DNA from 3 places in the Paenibacillus sp. NN59 genome. Region 1 is predicted to be linked to each of the others. Evidence: a T-box and tRNA genes for the amino acid it is inferred to sense, from the RefSeq annotation. Region 1 holds a T-box; the other regions hold tRNA genes.

Region 1 (7,000 bases):
GCAATGGTCTGCCTTTCATTCCGTCCCTCTCCCTTCTGCTCATCTCCAAGGCAATAAATACACAAAAACCCCCGAAGCCCATTCAGGCTAGCCGGAGGTTCTTCCCCATACGTATGAAACTAATTAATATTGAAAATAAAAGATATCCCAGGTGTCATCTGTTCTGACATGATCTGAATCATTTAACCTGTTCTATATAAGTTCTTGCTAATTGCTTACGGTCATCATCGTCTCCCGTGGAGGCTGGTAATTCTCCAGTCTACGGAACGAAATGCCTTTCTGATGCATCATATTTTTTACTTTACTCGTATCTTTGGGATATGAGCGATGAAATACAATCTCCGTAACACCACTGTTCGCCAGCATGTTGGCACATGTCCAGCAAGGCTCATCGGTTACATATACAGAGGAACCTTCGCGGTCAATCCGATCCGTGAATAAAAGCAAATTCTGCTCCGCATGGATGGTACGAATACAGCGTTGCTTTTTAACCATTTCTTCCTGTCCGTCCGTGACTACAAGTTCATATTCTTCCGATATCATGCAGCCTGCCTCAGAGCAATCCGCCACTCCCATCGGTGCTCCGTTATAGGCAGTACCCAGCAACTTTTTCCCTTGAACCAGCACAGCTCCTACGTGCCGGCGCGGACAACGGGAACGTGTCGATACCATATAAGCAATGTCCATAAAATACGTATCCCAGTCCTTGCGAAGCTCTGTTGCACTCATGCAGTTTTCTCCTCTCGCCTTGAACCTATTACTATTATGCTGAACTTTTAACGAATCTGTACATAGGGAGCCATCTTCTCCAGCATCTTCATGCCTATGCCCTTCACCTTGGTAAGATCGCTAACTTTGGCAAAAGGACCATGCGCATTGCGATAATCCACAATGGCCTGAGCTTTCTTCTGTCCAATCCCCGGAAGCTCCGTGAGTTTGTTGACAGGTGCCGTATTCACATCGATCTTACCGTGATCTGCCGTCTCACTGGTTGTTTCGTCAGCTGGTTTAGATGTTGCTTCTGCTTCAGATACAGATGAACGGCTTTCATTCACCTGAGCCTGTGGTTGAGCTGGTGAATTGCCTGACACAGCAGGAGCAACATTAGGCTCCCGAACCTTCGACTCCTGTGCTGGAGCTGCGTCGTCCAATTGCCTACCGCTCACCCCACCTTTAGGCGCAGCATCAGCTACATTCTCGGGAACCAAAGCAGCCGACTGTATCGCAGAAGAATTCTGCTCACTTGTCGGCTGATTGGAGCCGAGCTGCATCGGTTCCCAGCCGCTAGGTGGCTGTTCACTTTTGCCCGACCATAATATTAGTACACATCCAACCACTGCTGCAGCAATGGACAACGCTTTGTTCCGTCTCATCTTCCGCACACTCCCTCATATTCAAAATAGAGATCATTTCGAACACGGGCGGTGCTTCCGAACCGTTTCATGATTTCGCTTATCTAAGTTACATAATTTCATGTCATGTGAACCAGACCCTGATGCATACAATAGAGGGAAGAAACTGCGCCATTACCGTAAAGCATGAAAGGAGGGCTAAACCAATGAAGGTTGGATTTATCGGAACCGGCAGCATGGGCAGTCTGTTGATCTATGCCCTGATCCAATCCGGTGCACTCGAACCCCGTCAGATTGCAGCAAGCAATCGAACCCCATCCAAAGTACGTCAGCTTTCCCTCCGTTATCCAGGGCTGCATGAATCACAGAGCAATCGGGAAACAGTCATTCGCAGCAACATCATCTTCCTGTGCGTGAAACCGCTGGAATTCAGACATGTCATTGATGATATCCTGCCTGTTGTGAATTCCAATCACATAATTGTCTCGATCACCAGCCCCGTGCAGCTGCGCCATCTGGAATCTTCGCTTCCTTGCAAAGTCTCCAAGGTTATCCCCAGTGTTACACATCAGGTCGGCAGCGGAGCAAGCCTATTCATCCATGGTGAACGTATGACGGCAGAAGATCGCTCACTGCTCGAAGGCCTAATGAGTCATATCGGCAAACCTTATCAAGTGGATGAAGCCTGCACTCGAATCACATCTGACTTCTCCAGCTGTGGCCCTGCATTCATATCCTTCTTTTTGGAGCAATGGATTGAAAGTGCTGTGCGCTTGACAGGTATCAAACGTGCCGACGCCTGCGCCCTTGCCGGTGAGATGCTTCTAGGTACAGGCAAACTGCTCACTGAGGGAGGTTATACTCCACAAGAACTTCAAGCCCGTGTCGCCGTACCTGGCGGAATAACCGCTCAGGCACTTGCGCTGCTGAGAAACAACCTCGATGGTGTTTTTGATAGTCTGATCCATACAACACATGAAAAATACGATGAAGATTTAGTCAAACTGGATGAGGTATTCCGTGCCAGCGAGATTAACCGGCAACAATATTAACCAGTTTGCCTGGAACGGCAATGACTTTGCGAATAGTCTTGCCTTCCAGCGCCTGTTTCACAGGTGCAAGCTCCATCGTGTAGTCCTGCATTCCCTGTGCATCCAGATCCTTCGCGATCGTCGCACGAGTTACAATTTTGCCGTTCACTTGAACTACGATTTCCACTTCTGCATCCACAGTCATGGACTCATCGTATGCAGGCCAAGCCACGTAAGAGATTCCACCCTCGTGTCCAAGACGATTCCACAGTTCCTCTGCCATATGCGGCGCCAGAGGTGACAGCAATTGAACGAAATTCTCCATCGCTTCGCGAGGCAGCGTCTCTGCTTTGTACGCGTCATTGATGAAGATCATCAATTGGCTGATCGCCGTGTTGAAGCGCAGATGTTCCAGATCTTCCGTCACTTTTTTAATCGTTTTGTGTGCCGTGCGTTTGAACTCGTCGGTTCCACCGTCAGCTGTAATTTTCTCATTAATCGCACCAGTATCTTCGTTAATGAACAGTCGCCATACGCGTGACAGGAAACGATACATTCCCTCTACCCCGTTTGCGTTCCAAGGTTTAGTCGCTTCCAGAGGACCCATAAACATCTCATAGAGACGCAGTGTATCTGCACCGAATTCGTTAACAATCTCATCCGGGTTGATGACATTACCGCGAGATTTACTCATTTTCTCATTGTTGGTTCCCAGAATCATACCTTGGTTAACCAGCTTATGGAACGGCTCTTTCGTGTGTACAACACCCAGATCATACAGCACTTTGTGCCAGAAACGAGCATACAACAAGTGTAGTACAGCATGTTCTGCCCCACCGATGTACAGGTCAACTGGCAACCATTGCTGTTGTTTCTCTTGTGAGATCAGTTCCTTGTCATTGTGCGGATCGATAAACCGCAGGTAATACCAGCAGCTTCCCGCCCATTGTGGCATCGTGTTAGTTTCACGGCGAGCTTTCATGCCCGTTTCCGGATCAACCGTATTTACCCAATCGGTCACGTTTGCCAGCGGGGATTCCCCTGTACCTGAAGGTTTGATCTGGTCAATGTCAGGCAGCAACAGTGGCAATTGATCTTCTGGCACAGTCTTCATCGTCCCGTCCTCCAGATGCAGAATCGGAATCGGCTCTCCCCAATAACGTTGACGGCTGAACAGCCAGTCGCGCAGACGGTACGTTGTTTTTCCTTGTCCTTTGCCGTTCTCTTCGAGCCAAGCGATCATTTTCGCCGCAGCTTCTTCATTGTTCAAACCGTTCAGGAAATCGGAGTTCACATGTGCGCCGTCACCTGTATACGCCTCTTTTGTAACATCTCCGCCGGCAATGACTTCAATGATATTCAGGTCAAACTGCTTCGCGAATTCCCAGTCACGTGCATCGTGGCCCGGAACAGCCATAACAGCTCCTGTACCATAGCCAGCAAGTACATAGTCAGCAATCCAGATCGGCAGCTTCGCTCCGTTAACCGGATTAATCGCGTATGCACCAGTGAACACACCTGTTTTGTCTTTTGCCAAGTCCGTACGTTCCAGATCACTCTTACGCGCAGCCTGCTCCTGATAAGCTTTTACTGCCTCACGCTGTTCTTCGGATGTAATCGCGTCAACCAATTCGTGCTCTGGAGCCAGAACGGCAAAGCTTGCACCGAACAATGTATCTGCACGGGTTGTGAATACTTTGATCACTTCTTCACGGCCTTCGATGGCAAAAACCACTTCAGCCCCGGTCGATTTGCCGATCCAGTTACGTTGCATATCCTTGATGCTTTCCGACCAGTCCAGCTCTTCCAGATCTTCCAGCAAACGCTCTGCGTATTCCGTAATTTTCAGTACCCATTGACGCATCGGTTTACGTACAACCGGGTGTCCGCCACGTTCACTCTTACCGTCAATAACCTCTTCGTTCGCCAGAACCGTGCCCAATGCTTCACACCAGTTCACCGGCACTTCATCGACATAGGCCAACCCTTTATTGTACAGCTGAATAAAGATCCACTGTGTCCATTTGTAATACTCAGGGTCTGTTGTACTGATCTCACGATCCCAGTCATATGAGAATCCGAGAGATTTGATCTGACGACGGAAATTGTCAATGTTGCGGAATGTGATATGACGCGGGTGCTCCCCCGTATCCAGTGCGTGCTGCTCTGCTGGCAGACCAAAAGCGTCCCAGCCCATTGGGTGCAGCACATTGTATCCACGCATCCGTTTGTAACGGGATACGATATCCGTTGCAGTATATCCTTCCGGGTGACCTACGTGAAGTCCTGAACCGGACGGATATGGGAACATATCCAGTGCATAAAACTTCGGTTTGGACGGGTCCTCACCTGTTTTAAACGTTTTGTTGTCATCCCAATATTGCTGCCAACTTTTCTCCATCACTTGCGGCTGATAGCCGTGCTTCGGCTGATGATTCTCACTCATCTATAATTCCTCCTTCAGGTTATACGCGCTTTATAACAACAAAAAAACCTCAGCATCCCGTAGCGTTTGCAGCGCTAGGGACGAGAGGTTGAATTCCCGTGGTACCACCCTAGTTAGCGGACGAACGTGCTTCGTCATCCACTCCCTTTAGACCTGTAACGGCGGTTAACCGATGCGGATTTCCAGTCCTGCACCCAAGGCATAGAACTTTGTAATCACCGCATTTCTCCAAGGCGAGTTCGCAAAATACTGTCAATCGGCTTGCACCAACCGCCGACTCTCTGTCATGTACAGCACCCACTACTGATCCTTATCATCGAAATATGTATACAATATAGGAAGCATTATATAAAAATGCAAGCTCAAAGTCAATATGACATGTCACAATCTCTTTCTCACAAGTCAGACTTTATTGCCCTTCACATGTCAACTGGCATTCTCACATTTTTCTAAACCGTTCAATGCCTTCCTGCATATTACGGATCGTAGATTCAATATGCTCCTTGTTATCATACTTACGGTAATCACATTCAATTCGGAGCGCAAGATCAAAATACAAATCATATAAACTTCTGCGCTTCCGCTCGTTCTCTGTCTCAACCTCACGTCCATATCCTTTGAGAAAACCCGGAGTATAGTTAAAATGACTGAAATAATGCTCCATGAGCGGATCGCCCCATAATGAGCGTTCAAAATCAATAATGGCCGTAATTTGCTTATCCTGGACCAGCACATTGCCATCCCACAGATCCCAGCTAATCAGGGAAGGTTCTGTCACTTCATCCAGTGCATCTGATTTCTCATCAATCAACCGTCTCAGCTCATTGTAATCGATGCCGATATCAACTCCTGCCTCTTTACCATCTGCAAGCATATCATGCATGAGCATCAAGAAAGCTTCTCTCCACGTCGCGCGTTGTCTGTCCTTTCCGGAAAAATAACCAAACCGCTCTCCCTTAATCTCGTTAATTCGCTGGTTGTACCAGCCTAACTGCTGTTCAACCACTTCCTGATCTTCGGCAGTAAAATCTTCTTTCACCTGGTTGTATGGAACCCCGGGCATAAACTCCATAATGAAATACTGCGCGGGAGCCATGAGTAGTGAAGCATCATATGCGAGTACCAGAGGCACAGGAACATCCTTAAGCTCAGCAACAAGCTGGAGTGCTTCCACTTCAGCCGTCATTAAATCCTGTTCACAACGCATCAGATTGGTCGTAGCCGCAGGTGCGATTTTTAGAACAACTTTTCGTCCATCGTCAAGCAAAATTTTATAAGCATGGTTTGCCCAGCCATCGATCATTTCCTCGTAATCTTGAATCGTTACAGCAAGGTGATGCTTAATGATCTGATCCAGCTGTTCTTTGGACAATCTCGTTTTATATGTACTTTCCATCTCTACAACTCTCCCTGTGATTGGAATATAGTTTGCATGTTAAGAAAACGCTTTCCTTTTTTCATTCATTATGTCTCTCTTTGCTTCAAGCGGCAATACTTTTTATCATATATGTTCAAAAAAACTGCCTCGAGCAACATACTTACACGTTGCACAAGGACAGTTTCATATTCATATGCATATAAATTAGTTTAGCGTCGCTCATTATAATTTTCTCTTTAAACAATCATTTTACAGCCACGTAGAACAGACGCTGTGCGTGATCTCCAGCTTCTTTCCACTCAAAGTCTGCATACACCTTCACATCCCGGAAACCCGCTTTGCTTAATTCAAGCTTCATCCAGTCCGGATCATAAGCGCGTTGCGTATGAACTTCTTCGAATCGCTGATAGGTATCTCTGTTGCCCTCATCCAATCTAGAAAAAATGCTCAGATGATGCTCTATCTCACACCGCTCCTGATCAAAATCGCACGTCCAGATATATGAGACCGAGCGTTCGTCTAACACAAAAGGCTGTTCCTCATCATACCGAATCAATGTATTTGGATGGTGTACATCAAACAGAAATGTACCTCCTGGCTTCAACATTTCATACGTCCGCTCGAATGTTCGAATGACATCTTCAGATTCCAGCAAATAATTCATGCAATCGCAGAACGAAATGACCGAGTCTACAGGTTCAGGCACTCTCCACTCCCGCATATCCTGCTGTACCCAGCGTACACTGCCTTCCCTGTACAGACGGTGTCCCTGAGGTGTCGCTTCCATTTTGCT
Region 2 (7,000 bases), 2.3 Mb from region 1:
CGCTAGGAGCCGATGAAGGACGTGGCGAACAACGAAACTGCCTCGGGGAGCTGTAAGCAAGCTTTGATCCGGGGATGTCCGAATGGGGAAACCCAGCTGGGGTAATATCCAGTTACTCATAACTGAATACATAGGTTATGTAGAGGCATACCAGGGGAACTGAAACATCTAAGTACCCTGAGGAAGAGAAAACAATAGTGATTCCGTCAGTAGCGGCGAGCGAACGCGGAGAAGCCCAAACCAAGGAGCTTGCTCTTTGGGGTTGTGGGACGTCTCACATGGAGTTACAAAGGAACCGGTTAAGCGAAGAGGTCTGGAAAGGCCCGCCAAAGAAGGTAAAAGCCCTGTAATTGAAAGTCTGTTCCCTCCGAGACGGATCCCGAGTAGTGCGGGGCACGTGAAACCCCGTATGAATCCGGCAGGACCATCTGCCAAGGCTAAATACTTCCTAGCGACCGATAGTGAAGCAGTACCGTGAGGGAAAGGTGAAAAGCACCCCGGAAGGGGAGTGAAATAGAACCTGAAACCGTGTGCTTACAAAAAGTCAGAGCCCGTTTTAGGGGTGATGGCGTGCCTTTTGTAGAATGAACCGGCGAGTTACGTTCCCGTGCAAGGTTAAGGTGAAGAGCCGGAGCCGCAGCGAAAGCGAGTCTGAATAGGGCGAATGAGTACGTGGACGTAGACCCGAAACCGGGTGATCTACCCCTGTCCAGGGTGAAGGTGCGGTAACACGCACTGGAGGCCCGAACCCACGCATGTTGAAAAATGCGGGGATGAGGTGGGGGTAGCGGAGAAATTCCAATCGAACTCGGAGATAGCTGGTTCTCCCCGAAATAGCTTTAGGGCTAGCCTCGGAAAACAGAGTCGTGGAGGTAGAGCACTGATTGGGTGCGGGGCCCGCAAGGGTTACCAAGCTCAGTCAAACTCCGAATGCCATAGACTTACTTCCGGGAGTCAGACAGTGAGTGCTAAGATCCATTGTCAAAAGGGAAACAGCCCAGACCATCAGCTAAGGTCCCCAAGTGTGTGTTAAGTGGGAAAGGATGTGGAGTTGCACAGACAACCAGGATGTTGGCTTAGAAGCAGCCACCATTGAAAGAGTGCGTAATAGCTCACTGGTCGAGTGACTCTGCGCCGAAAATGTAACGGGGCTAAACACACCACCGAAGCTATGGCTTGATGCTTGCATCAGGGGTAGGGGAGCGTTGTATAAGGGTTGAAGGTGTACCGTAAGGAGCGCTGGACATTATACAAGTGAGAATGCCGGTATGAGTAACGAAAAGATCAGTGAGAATCTGATCCGCCGAAAGCCTAAGGGTTCCTGAGGAAGGCTCGTCCGCTCAGGGTAAGTCGGGACCTAAGGCGAGGCCGAAAGGCGTAGTCGAAGGACAACAGGTCGAAATTCCTGTACCACCGTAAATCGTTACGAGCGATGGGGGGACGCAGTAGGGTAGTGACGCAGGCTGATGGATGCCTGTCCAAGCAGTAAGGCTGGTTAGTAGGCAAATCCGCTAACCGTAAGGCTGAGCTGTGATGGGGAGTGAAAATTACAGTAGCGAAGGTCATGATCTCACACTGCCAAGAAAAGCCTCTAGCCAGATGAAGGTGCCCGTACCGCAAACCGACACAGGTAGGCGAGAAGAGAATTCTAAGGCGCGCGGAAGAACTCTCGTTAAGGAACTCGGCAAAATGACCCCGTAACTTCGGGAGAAGGGGTGCCCCGGTAGTGTGAATAGCACGAGGGGGCCGCAGTGAAAAGGCCCAAGCGACTGTTTAGCAAAAACACAGGTCTGTGCGAAGCCGTAAGGCGAAGTATACGGGCTGACGCCTGCCCGGTGCTGGAAGGTTAAGGGGAGTGGTTAGGGAGTAATCCCGAAGCTGTGAACCGAAGCCCCAGTAAACGGCGGCCGTAACTATAACGGTCCTAAGGTAGCGAAATTCCTTGTCAGGTAAATTCTGACCCGCACGAATGGCGTAACGACTTGGGCGCTGTCTCAACGAGAGATCCGGTGAAATTTTAATACCTGTGAAGATGCAGGTTACCCGCGACAAGACGGAAAGACCCCATGGAGCTTTACTGCAGCTTGATATTGAATTTGGGTACGATCTGTACAGGATAGGTGGGAGCCTTTGAAGCGTGAGCGCCAGCTTGCGTGGAGGCACCGTTGGGATACCACCCTGATCGTATCTAGGTTCTAACCTGGTACCGTAAACCGGTGCGGGGACAGTGTCAGGTGGGCAGTTTGACTGGGGCGGTCGCCTCCTAAAGAGTAACGGAGGCGCCCAAAGGTTCCCTCAGAATGGTTGGAAATCATTCGAAGAGTGCAAAGGCATAAGGGAGCTTGACTGCGAGACCTACAAGTCGAGCAGGGACGAAAGTCGGGCTTAGTGATCCGGTGGTACCGCATGGAAGGGCCATCGCTCAACGGATAAAAGCTACCCTGGGGATAACAGGCTTATCTCCCCCAAGAGTCCACATCGACGGGGAGGTTTGGCACCTCGATGTCGGCTCATCGCATCCTGGGGCTGAAGTAGGTCCCAAGGGTTGGGCTGTTCGCCCATTAAAGCGGTACGCGAGCTGGGTTCAGAACGTCGTGAGACAGTTCGGTCCCTATCTGTCGTGGGCGTAGGAAATTTGAGAGGAGCTGTCCTTAGTACGAGAGGACCGGGATGGACGTACCGCTGGTGTACCAGTTGTTCCGCCAGGAGCACCGCTGGGTAGCTATGTACGGACGGGATAAGCGCTGAAAGCATCTAAGCGTGAAGCCCCCCTCAAGATGAGATTTCCCAGTATGTAAGACCCCTTGAAGACGACGAGGTAGATAGGCTGGGGGTGGAAGTGCAGTAATGCATGGAGCTGACCAGTACTAATCGGTCGAGGGCTTATCCAATAGCAAGTTTTAAATCGCGTAGGTTTCGTTTCGAATCTAGTTTTCAGAGAACAACACTCTGAATGAAGTGAAAATCGGTACATCACGGAATGTGTGTATGATTTTCAGTTCTGATTGATATGGAAGAAGCTATGCTTCGACCAATCGCGTTTGGTGGCGATGGCGGAGGGGTTCCACACGTACCCATCCCGAACACGACCGTTAAGCCCTCTAGCGCCGATGGTACTTGGACCGCAGGGTCCTGGGAGAGTAGGACGCCGCCAAGCGATTCCCTTTGGGGTATTTTTTTTGCCCCCTCGTTAGGGATATGGGATGTATATGTGGGCCTTTAGCTCAGTTGGTTAGAGCGCACCTCTGATAAGGGTGAGGCCGGTGGTTCGAGTCCACCAAGGCCCATAGTAACTGCATAAGAAATACATGAATGGGGCCATAGCTCAGCTGGGAGAGCGCCTGCCTTGCAAGCAGGAGGTCAGCGGTTCGATCCCGCTTGGCTCCACCATTCCCTGATAGCTCAGTTGGTAGAGCACTCGACTGTTAATCGAGTTGTCACAGGTTCGAGTCCTGTTCGGGGAGCCATGGAGAGGTGTCCGAGCTGGCCGAAGGAGCACGATTGGAAATCGTGTAGGCGTCACAAGCGTCTCGAGGGTTCGAATCCCTCTCTCTCCGCCATAATTCTTTTTTAGTGAGGCCCGTTGGTCAAGGGGTTAAGACACCTCCCTTTCACGGAGGTAACAGGGGTTCGAATCCCCTACGGGTCATATTTTCGGAGGCTTAGCTCAGCTGGGAGAGCATCTGCCTTACAAGCAGAGGGTCGGGGGTTCGATCCCCTCAGCCTCCACCATATATTTTTTTAAATGACGCGGGGTGGAGCAGCCCGGTAGCTCGTCGGGCTCATAACCCGAAGGCCGCAGGTTCAAATCCTGCCCCCGCAATTGTAGCTTTCCTAACCGAAAGTGATCTGGAACCGTGGTGTAGTTGGCCTAACATGCCTGCCTGTCACGCAGGAGATCGCGGGTTCGAATCCCGTCGGTTCCGCCATTTTAATACTTTACACCGCGCCGGTGTAGCTCAACTGGTAGAGCAACTGACTTGTAATCAGTAGGTTGGGGGTTCAAGTCCTCTCGCCGGCACCATTTTAGTATTTTGCAATTAGAGGTTTATAAGTTGTATAATATAAGCTCTGATGGTAATACTAAAAACTCATGCTTTAAGGTTTGATTTTATGGCGATCGTGGCGAAGTGGTTAACGCACCGGTTTGTGGATCCGGCACTCGGGGGTTCAATTCCCCTCGATCGCCCCATAGTTTTCTTTATTGGGGATTAGCCAAGCGGTAAGGCAACGGACTTTGACTCCGTCATGCATAGGTTCAAATCCTATATCCCCAGCCATTTACTATGAGTCATTAGCTCAGTTGGTAGAGCACCTGACTTTTAATCAGGGTGTCGAAGGTTCGAATCCTTCATGACTCACTTTCATATTATGCGGTCGTGGCGGAATTGGCAGACGCGCACGGTTCAGGTCCGTGTGGGCTAACCCCCCGTGGAGGTTCGAGTCCTCTCGACCGCACCATATATTTTGCGGAAGTGGCTCAGCGGTAGAGCATCGCCTTGCCAAGGCGAGGGTCGCGGGTTCGATTCCCGTCTTCCGCTCCAATATTTGCGCCCTTAGCTCAGCTGGATAGAGCGTTTGACTACGAATCAAAAGGCCGGGAGTTCGAATCTCTCAGGGCGCGCCATTATTTCCTTTATATCGGGATGTAGCTCAGCTTGGTAGAGCACCTGGTTTGGGACCAGGGGGTCGCATGTTCAAATCGTGTCATCCCGATTTTTCGTTTATGCGGGTGTAGTTCAATGGTAGAACTTTAGCCTTCCAAGCTAATAGCGTGGGTTCGATTCCCATCACCCGCTTACGATTCAAAGAGTTCTTGCATAATGCAAGAACTCTTTTTTTATTTTTAGTGTGTATAAGTTGGCTTATACGGATCAAGTGAACCGTATGTTGGGGTTTTGTGGTAATCTATTCTTAATCAAAAGTAGAAAAGTTACAGGAGGTTGTTAAATGGGCCCTATTATATTCCTTGTCTTTGTGATGATCGCCATAATTATTTATGGAATTACCCAAACGAGAAAATCGAACAGATTAAAGAAAAAATATGGTGCAGCATTACATTCAGTCGGAATTCATTATTCAGGTCTACCTCAGGTGCCGGAGGGTAAGAAAGTGGATGTACTACTAGGTAACGGAAACTTATACATACAAGCAGATCAACAAATATTCGAGCTTTCACTAAGTAAAGTGAGTGGCGTACATCACCCTAACCAACGAGAAGTAATGAAATTCCAAAGTTTTCTGATTATTGGTTATCATATGAACGGCAGACATCGAAAAATAAAATTAGCTTTTTTTAAGTCTTCAGTAGCTAAAACTTTTTTATGGGAGATCGAGAGACAGTTGTTCACTAATAACTCAAGTAATGGGGTAATTCGATTGTAATTCGTGATCGCTTAGTTTTAGTGGTGTAGAATATACATAGTTAATATATGTCCCCCGGAAAAAGAACATTTGTCTTGTGAAAGCTAATGTTTAAATTATCGGATAAATATGATGAAAATCAAAAGCTCCTCCTGCTTCTATCTAAAGAAGCAGGAGGAGCTTTTGTTTCTACTGCATATCGCTTTACATTAATACCGTTCCAGGATGGTCTGTGTTTTCAGACCATCGGCAGGGATCAACCAGTTTTTGTTTTGAAGCAATTGTAGTAATTGGTTACGTAGACCAGATACGGTTGCTGCGTCATCTGTTTTGAATGAAACCTCGACGATATTTTCAATATCCGTACCTGCTGCGTTGCGGATCGGCCATACTTCCAGGGTAAGCTCCTGACCGTTCCATGTACCTTCATACCGTTGGAAGGTGATTGGGCCATAGGCACGGGCCTGTGTAAGTTGTTGTTTGCCCCAGTTGGAGGCAGACCAGTTTTTTAATTTACCGGGAAGCTTGTCCAGTAGCAGGTTCAAGGCATCCTTTTCAGAAGGCAACTGTGTGCCAGTTGTTTTGGTGTCTACTTTTTTCGTGTTGGAGAAGCTAAGTGTTTGTTTACCATATCCCCAGTCAATTTCAGCCTCGTAGTTATCATCTGATGAATCGAAGCCTTCCTGATTTGCAAGTGTCAGTGCTGCATTGATATCCCCGTTAATGACAGGATAACGCTTCTTGTAGGTTAACTCGAAGTTGTTTTTATCATCCTTTTTGCGAAAACGGACATTCCAACCTTGGGCATCCAATCCGAGAGCATTGGTGTCAAAGTACTCCACATTGATATTTCGTGGTGTAGCGTTCAGCCCTAGGGTCTGGATGACCTCACTGCGCGGTGTTCCATTGGCGTTTAACACAAGCTCCGGCTTGGCGAGGAACTTCACTTCATAAGCGGGAACGGCGTTGGCAGCGGCTGAAGCCTGCGGCGTGTCCAGAAATGTTAGTCCACTTCCCAGGGTGACGATGCTGAGCATCAACGAGGCGGTTACTTTTTTCCACTTTTTCAAAACCAATCACTCTCCTAATCTGGATTAACGTACAGACCCCACTTTACCGTGCAAGTTTCTGAATACGATTAACGGGAAGCGCACATTACGTTAACCTTGCATAGATTTCATGAATGACCCGCGATAGTTTATATAGGTTCAACCGATAGGCTGATGGAGTAAAGGCTGTGTGTTCATAACTTCGTTTAGAACTTCGATGAACCGATTGACCTGAACAGAAGGGTGGCGATCTTTGTTATGAACGGTATAAATATGGCGTGGTGCCTGCTCCCCCGGAATGGGAAGCACCTGAATAAGACCCTGCTGTTCCTCCCACTGCACGGCCATCCGCGACATGAAGGAGATGTGACCGCCAAGTAACACAAGCTGTTTGATCGCTTCCAGGGAATCCATCTCCACGGTGCTCCGTAGCCGGATATCATGCTGTACAAGCCAGTGGTTGGTCAGCCTTCGCGTACTGGACTCATCACCGTGTAGAGCAAAAGGCACTTGGGCAATATCTTCAGGTAGCAAGGATTCTTTCTGGACCAGCACATGATGGGGAGAGCAGATGAGCACAAGATCGT
Region 3 (7,000 bases), 1.0 Mb from region 1:
AGGTTACCCGCGACAAGACGGAAAGACCCCATGGAGCTTTACTGCAGCTTGATATTGAATTTGGGTACGATCTGTACAGGATAGGTGGGAGCCTTTGAAGCGTGAGCGCCAGCTTGCGTGGAGGCACCGTTGGGATACCACCCTGATCGTATCTAGGTTCTAACCTGGTACCGTAAACCGGTGCGGGGACAGTGTCAGGTGGGCAGTTTGACTGGGGCGGTCGCCTCCTAAAGAGTAACGGAGGCGCCCAAAGGTTCCCTCAGAATGGTTGGAAATCATTCGAAGAGTGCAAAGGCATAAGGGAGCTTGACTGCGAGACCTACAAGTCGAGCAGGGACGAAAGTCGGGCTTAGTGATCCGGTGGTACCGCATGGAAGGGCCATCGCTCAACGGATAAAAGCTACCCTGGGGATAACAGGCTTATCTCCCCCAAGAGTCCACATCGACGGGGAGGTTTGGCACCTCGATGTCGGCTCATCGCATCCTGGGGCTGAAGTAGGTCCCAAGGGTTGGGCTGTTCGCCCATTAAAGCGGTACGCGAGCTGGGTTCAGAACGTCGTGAGACAGTTCGGTCCCTATCTGTCGTGGGCGTAGGAAATTTGAGAGGAGCTGTCCTTAGTACGAGAGGACCGGGATGGACGTACCGCTGGTGTACCAGTTGTTCCGCCAGGAGCACCGCTGGGTAGCTATGTACGGACGGGATAAGCGCTGAAAGCATCTAAGCGTGAAGCCCCCCTCAAGATGAGATTTCCCAGTATGTAAGACCCCTTGAAGACGACGAGGTAGATAGGCTGGGGGTGGAAGTGCAGTAATGCATGGAGCTGACCAGTACTAATCGGTCGAGGGCTTATCCAATATGCAAGTTTTGATCGCGCACGTTTCGTTTCGAATCTAGTTTTCAGAGAACAACACTCTGAATATGCGCTGAACCATTCATCCACACCGCTGTGATGGACCGAATGGAACGCGAATGCATTTGTTTCACAAATGCTCGTTTGGTGGCGATGGCGGAGGGGTTCCACACGTACCCATCCCGAACACGACCGTTAAGCCCTCTAGCGCCGATGGTACTTGGACCGCAGGGTCCTGGGAGAGTAGGACGCCGCCAAGCGAACTCTTTCATCATACATAGAAAACAGGCTCTGCATGTGGACGTTGTACGATGAATTGCATTTGCACTGCAAATGCATATTATTCCCTGATAGCTCAGTTGGTAGAGCACTCGACTGTTAATCGAGTTGTCACAGGTTCGAGTCCTGTTCGGGGAGCCATTTGCTCTCATAGCTCAGTAGGTAGAGTGCATCCATGGTAAGGATGAGGTCACCGGTTCGATCCCGGTTGAGAGCTCTGCAAATGGGGCCCGTTGGTCAAGGGGTTAAGACACCTCCCTTTCACGGAGGTAACAGGGGTTCGAATCCCCTACGGGTCATAGTTTTATCTAATGTTTTTAATTAGGGATGAACATCCCAAAGATGGAGGCTTAGCTCAGCTGGGAGAGCATCTGCCTTACAAGCAGAGGGTCGGGGGTTCGATCCCCTCAGCCTCCACCATCTATTTTTGGGGATTAGCCAAGCGGTAAGGCAACGGACTTTGACTCCGTCATGCATAGGTTCAAATCCTATATCCCCAGCCATTTTAATATGAGTCATTAGCTCAGTTGGTAGAGCACCTGACTTTTAATCAGGGTGTCGAAGGTTCGAATCCTTCATGACTCACTTTTACTACATGCGCGTGTGGCGGAATTGGCAGACGCACTAGACTTAGGATCTAGCGTCTTTGACGTGGGGGTTCAAGTCCCTCCACGCGCATCCCTTATTTTGCGGAAGTGGCTCAGCGGTAGAGCATCGCCTTGCCAAGGCGAGGGTCGCGGGTTCGATTCCCGTCTTCCGCTCCAATATTTGCGCCCTTAGCTCAGCTGGATAGAGCGTTTGACTACGAATCAAAAGGCCGGGAGTTCGAATCTCTCAGGGCGCGCCATTATTACCTTTCATATCGGGATGTAGCTCAGCTTGGTAGAGCACCTGGTTTGGGACCAGGGGGTCGCATGTTCAAATCGTGTCATCCCGATTTTTGTTTATGCGGGTGTAGTTCAATGGTAGAACTTTAGCCTTCCAAGCTAATAGCGTGGGTTCGATTCCCATCACCCGCTTACTGATTCAAAAAAGTCTCTGCACTTATAGCAGAGACTTTTTTTTGTAATGAATCTGAAACGTTGATATATCGTGTTAGGAGGCGATCTAAGACACAGATCGCCTTGTATGTATCTAAGAGCCGAATCCATTGTGTGAAGCAGTACACAATGGGTTCGGCTCTTTTATGTTGCTTTACGCTAAAGGTCAGTGATGACCAGCTTAGTAGCGGAGGTCCTTTTTTTCACAAAAGAACCAATCAATTAACGCTCGTGATGATCAGTTGCTCTCTTACGCATACCGGCCAGTCCCAGCAACCCGAGCAAACCAAGCCATCCCCAGTCCATTCCGTTGTCGCGGTCTGTTGTTGTAGCTGCATTTGTACGTACACTGTTAGTGCGGTAATCCCCATTGTTTCGGTAATCACCATTGGTACGATAGTTACCATCCATGTTCATGTTCAAGTTGCTGTTTGTACGGTCCATGTAGTTGCTATTCTGATAAGACTTTACACGTGAACCGTTGGTATCCATCCCGTTGGTCATATGGCCCTCAGCACCTGCAGAACCAGCCATTGCGGCAACGACTAACATGGAAGCAATAATGGTTGTGGCTTTTTTCATGATGTGAACTCCTCCTTTATGTTGTAAGAACTATCAAGTAATCTGCCCAAATACACAAGAACATTATGTAGCAGGAGGAGTGTTAAGTTATGGGGGACAAACAAATTTTACTGTGAAATACATAAGAAATATGTCTAAAGACAACGGTAAGTGTTAGAAAATCGAAATTTCTCTTTAATTCATTGCGTCAGTGTGGTAAAGTATACAAAAGCTTGCTTTGCCGGTCATGTTTCTTAGGAGCGCCTGTTATCCATGAATGCTAAAACTGGAGAATTGAAAGCCTACTTCCGTATTCCAAAACCTAGAATAATGTGACTGCATAATTATGAATTTTTTAGATTAGTTATGAGATGTTCAAGGTATAAAAAGTACGTGAAAAAGGTATCATGCGACAGCATATGGCTATTCATAGAAGCAGAACAAGAAAATGAATAAAAAAGCGTGTTTTTGTGATGTATTTCGGGGATAATCCCCATTTTTACTAGTAGAAAAATAAAGATTTTCGTACCATTTTATTGTATGATGTTATGAAGGTGTCAAATTTACGTGTACGAATGGAACGATCAGATGGGAGGATAAGCATGACTGAAACTACGGTAACCGCCAGCAAAAGCCAATCCAACAACCTGCTTCGGCGAGACGTGCGGTTCCTGGGCAACATACTCGGAGAAGTTCTTGTCCATCAAGGAGGCACGGAGCTTCTAGATGTCGTTGAGAAGATTCGGGAAACGAGCAAATCGTTGCGTGCAGAGTTTTTGCCAGAACTGTATGAAGAGTTCAAAACGATGATCCAGGAATTAGACTCGGACAATCGTCATCAGGTTATTCGGGCTTTCGCTATTTATTTTCAATTAGTTAATATTGCTGAACAAAACCATCGGATTCGGCGTAAACGGGATTATGAGCGTTCTGCGGGAGATGCTGTACAGCCAGGTTCGATTGAAAAGGCAGTACAGGACCTAAAAGAACGTGGATTGTCTCATACCGAAGTAGAAGAGATTCTGGATGATTTATCACTGGAACTCGTGATGACAGCTCACCCGACAGAAGCGATGCGCCGGGTTATTCTGGATATCCATAAACGGATTTCTGAAGATGTCATGCTACTGGACAATCCTACGCTGACGTTGCGTGAACGTGAACAACTGCGTGAGAAACTGTTGAATGAGGTTATTACGCTCTGGCAGACAGATGAGCTTCGCGATCGCAAACCGACTGTACTCGATGAAGTGCGGAACGGGATGTATTACTTTCATGAAACGTTGTTCCACGTACTTCCGGATGTATATCAGGAACTGGAACGTTGCCTGAATAAATTTTATCCAGACCATGACTGGCATGTGCCGACGTATTTGCGTTTCGGTTCCTGGATTGGTGGAGACCGGGATGGAAATCCATCGGTAACTTCAGATGTAACATGGCAAACGCTTCTCATGCAACGCAAGCTCGCTTTGCGTGAGTATCAGCGGATTATGATTGAACTTATGGGACACCTCAGCTTCAGCACCAACATCATTCATATCTCGGATGAACTGGCGCAGTCGATTGAGCAGGATCGCAACTGTGTTACTTTGAAAAAAGTGGACATTTGGCGTAATGAAAAAGAGCCTTATCGCATTAAACTGGCTTACATGATTGCCAAGCTGAACAATGTCCTTGATGAGGACAAGGTTGGTCAGCCGGATCGCTACCAGAACGCTCAAGATCTGATTGATGATCTGTTAATTATCGACCGTAGCTTGCGTCATCATTTTGCTGACTATGTAGCAGACACAACGGTTCGTAAAATGATTCGTCAGGTTGAACTGTTCGGATTCCATACCGCTGCCCTGGATGTGCGTCAGCACAGCAAGGAGCATGAAAGTGCGATGTCGGAAATTTTAGCAAAAATGAACATTGTAGACGATTATGCACGTCTGACGGAAGACGGGAAAATCGATCTGCTTGCTCGTTTGCTGGATGATCCAAGACCGCTTACTTCTCCGTATCATCAGTACACGGAAGGAACGAGAGAGTGTCTGGATGTCTTCCGTGCAATTAAGCGTGCACAGAATGAGTTCGGTACAGGCTGTATCACGAGTTACTTGATCAGTATGACACAAGGAGCAAGTGATCTACTTGAAGTGATGGTATTTGCCAAAGAGGTTGGTTTGTTCTCCAAAGGGGCAAACGGTGAAGTGATCTCTACACTGCAAGCTGTTCCGTTGTTTGAAACGATTGACGACCTTCATGCAGCATCGGAAATTATGCAACGATTGTTTAACTTACCTATATATCGTGCAAGCGTGACTGGACGTAATGAGTTGCACGAAATTATGCTTGGATACTCCGACAGTAATAAAGATGGCGGTGTAGTTACGGCAAACTGGGAACTGCGCGTAGCGATGAATGCGATTACGGCTGTGGGCAATGAGCATGGTGTGAAGCTGAAATTCTTCCACGGACGCGGCGGAGCGCTCGGACGTGGCGGCATGCCACTGAACCGTAGTATTCTTGCACAGCCTCCTCATACGATTGGCGGCGGCATCAAAATTACGGAGCAAGGTGAAGTTATTTCATCTCGTTATTCTCTCCAAGGAATTGCTTACCGCAGTTTGGAGCAGGCTACTTCGGCGCTAATCACAGCGGCTTTGAATGGTCTGGAGCCGCAAGAGTCGGCGTCAGAGCAAGCTTGGGATGAGATTATTAAGGACATCTCGGAAGTGTCACTGACGAAGTATCAGGATCTCATTTTCCGTGACCCGGATTTCTTCACGTTCTTTAAAGAGTCTACGCCGCTTCCAGAAGTAGGCGAACTCAATATTGGTTCACGTCCATCCAAACGGAAGGGCAGTGACAAGTTTGAAGACTTGCGTGCGATTCCTTGGGTATTTGCCTGGACACAAAGCCGTTACTTGCTTCCGGCTTGGTATGCGGCAGGTACGGGGTTGCAAAGTTACTATCAGGGCAAAGAGGAGAACCTGAACGTCCTGAAAGAAATGTATGCTAACTTCCCGTTCTTCCGTACGCTGATTGATACGGTGCAAATGGCGGTTGCCAAAGCAGATCTCGTGATTGCTAAAGAGTATTCTGCCATGACTTCCAATAAAGAAGCTCGTGACCGTATCTTTGGTCAGATCGAATCGGAGTTTAAGCTTACCAAAGAGCTGATTCTGAAAATTACAGGTGAAGCTGAAATTCTGGATGATGTACCTGTAATTCAGGAATCGATTCGTTTGCGTAATCCGTATGTTGATCCACTTTCCTACATGCAAGTACAGTTGCTAAGTGAACTGCGTGACATGCGGGAACGTGGTGAGGATGATACCGAACTACTTCGTGAAGTATTGTTAACCATTAATGGTATTGCAGCAGGATTGCGGAATACAGGCTGATGTTTGATCACAAGATCATTCACAACGTTCATATGATGAATGATTTATGTAATAAAATAAATATCTATCTCTTCTTTTGAAAAGAGAGATTAGACGGGACTCCTTAGGGAGTTCCCGTTTTTACTGTTTTTGGAGGATATTTGTCATACAGTCTTGATTTTTGACCAAAGTTGATTTACGATTTGATTGGTGAATTACAAGTGTGGACGGGTATCAGAAGACGGAAGACCCATCAGCATGTCTGGGGGAATCAGGGTGGACAATTTGGAGAACAGGCTTGTGAAGCTGGTACTCAAGGGAGACCAGAGAGCCTTTGCAGAAATCGTTGAATTATACAAGGACAAGCTGTTTCATTTGGCGTATCGGATGCTGAGCAACCGTCACGAAGCGGAGGATGTTGTTCAGGAGACGTTTTTGCGTGTGTTTCGAAATATGGAAAAGTATGATCCGAATCAGAAATTCTCGACCTGGATCTATCGGATTGCAACGAATTTGTGCATCGATCGGTTACGGAGAAAGAAACCTTCTTACTCACTTGATGCAGAACTGAATGATCAGGAAGGATCTGACGGCTACGCAATGCTTCCTAGTGATGATCGAACACCAGAGAGTGAAGCACTGCTTTCCGAAACACAGACCCTCATCCGTGAGGCGATTGATAGCTTACCAGCCAAGTATAAGTCCGTTATGGTTTTGAGATATTTACAGGACTTGTCATTACAGGAGATCAGTGATGTCACAGGTATGCCCGTAACAACGATTAAGACAAGGGTGCACCGTGGCCGTGATTTTCTGCGCAAAAAACTAGAATATAAGTTATAATCACAATCACCCGAAATTTTGGGCAAAATTATTTGAAACATATCTCAAACGG

What was found. The T-box of region 1 lies ahead of leuS (leucine--tRNA ligase). A T-box ahead of a tRNA ligase gene usually reads a tRNA of that ligase, here a tRNA-Leu.
Region 2: it encodes a tRNA-Leu, which carries the amino acid that the T-box ahead of leuS (leucine--tRNA ligase) is inferred to sense. The anticodon was not compared.
Region 3: it encodes a tRNA-Leu, which carries the amino acid that the T-box ahead of leuS (leucine--tRNA ligase) is inferred to sense. The anticodon was not compared.

The regions. Positions count from the first base shown of each region.
Region 1 is NZ_CP199678.1:4,627,644-4,634,643, forward strand. It holds gene ACT89M_RS20300 (ComEC/Rec2 family competence protein) at 1-19, opposite strand, end outside; gene ACT89M_RS20305 (deoxycytidylate deaminase) at 208-729, opposite strand; gene ACT89M_RS20310 (ComEA family DNA-binding protein) at 777-1,373, opposite strand; gene comER (late competence protein ComER) at 1,559-2,404, shown strand; gene leuS (leucine--tRNA ligase) at 2,385-4,829, opposite strand; T-box leader at 4,903-5,155, opposite strand; gene ACT89M_RS20325 (phosphotransferase family protein) at 5,269-6,225, opposite strand; gene ACT89M_RS20330 (class I SAM-dependent DNA methyltransferase) at 6,452-7,000, opposite strand, start outside.
Region 2 is NZ_CP199678.1:360,166-367,165, forward strand. It holds rRNA gene ACT89M_RS01660 (23S ribosomal RNA) at 1-2,891, shown strand, start outside; rRNA gene rrf (5S ribosomal RNA) at 3,041-3,157, shown strand; tRNA gene ACT89M_RS01670 (tRNA-Ile) at 3,214-3,287, shown strand; tRNA gene ACT89M_RS01675 (tRNA-Ala) at 3,315-3,390, shown strand; tRNA gene ACT89M_RS01680 (tRNA-Asn) at 3,392-3,467, shown strand; tRNA gene ACT89M_RS01685 (tRNA-Ser) at 3,469-3,560, shown strand; tRNA gene ACT89M_RS01690 (tRNA-Glu) at 3,578-3,649, shown strand; tRNA gene ACT89M_RS01695 (tRNA-Val) at 3,657-3,732, shown strand; tRNA gene ACT89M_RS01700 (tRNA-Met) at 3,750-3,823, shown strand; tRNA gene ACT89M_RS01705 (tRNA-Asp) at 3,852-3,929, shown strand; tRNA gene ACT89M_RS01710 (tRNA-Thr) at 3,949-4,024, shown strand; tRNA gene ACT89M_RS01715 (tRNA-His) at 4,117-4,192, shown strand; tRNA gene ACT89M_RS01720 (tRNA-Gln) at 4,206-4,280, shown strand; tRNA gene ACT89M_RS01725 (tRNA-Lys) at 4,289-4,361, shown strand; tRNA gene ACT89M_RS01730 (tRNA-Leu) at 4,374-4,461, shown strand; tRNA gene ACT89M_RS01735 (tRNA-Gly) at 4,470-4,544, shown strand; tRNA gene ACT89M_RS01740 (tRNA-Arg) at 4,551-4,627, shown strand; tRNA gene ACT89M_RS01745 (tRNA-Pro) at 4,643-4,716, shown strand; tRNA gene ACT89M_RS01750 (tRNA-Gly) at 4,729-4,799, shown strand; gene ACT89M_RS01755 (hypothetical protein) at 4,951-5,385, shown strand; gene ACT89M_RS01760 (hypothetical protein) at 5,574-6,434, opposite strand; gene ACT89M_RS01765 (LysR substrate-binding domain-containing protein) at 6,573-7,000, opposite strand, start outside.
Region 3 is NZ_CP199678.1:5,642,480-5,649,479, reverse strand. It holds rRNA gene ACT89M_RS24695 (23S ribosomal RNA) at 1-855, shown strand, start outside; rRNA gene rrf (5S ribosomal RNA) at 995-1,111, shown strand; tRNA gene ACT89M_RS24685 (tRNA-Asn) at 1,196-1,271, shown strand; tRNA gene ACT89M_RS24680 (tRNA-Thr) at 1,275-1,347, shown strand; tRNA gene ACT89M_RS24675 (tRNA-Glu) at 1,358-1,429, shown strand; tRNA gene ACT89M_RS24670 (tRNA-Val) at 1,475-1,550, shown strand; tRNA gene ACT89M_RS24665 (tRNA-Gln) at 1,559-1,633, shown strand; tRNA gene ACT89M_RS24660 (tRNA-Lys) at 1,643-1,715, shown strand; tRNA gene ACT89M_RS24655 (tRNA-Leu) at 1,728-1,808, shown strand; tRNA gene ACT89M_RS24650 (tRNA-Gly) at 1,820-1,894, shown strand; tRNA gene ACT89M_RS24645 (tRNA-Arg) at 1,901-1,977, shown strand; tRNA gene ACT89M_RS24640 (tRNA-Pro) at 1,994-2,067, shown strand; tRNA gene ACT89M_RS24635 (tRNA-Gly) at 2,079-2,149, shown strand; gene ACT89M_RS24630 (WGxxGxxG family protein) at 2,393-2,752, opposite strand; gene ppc (phosphoenolpyruvate carboxylase) at 3,334-6,126, shown strand; gene sigW (RNA polymerase sigma factor SigW) at 6,382-6,948, shown strand.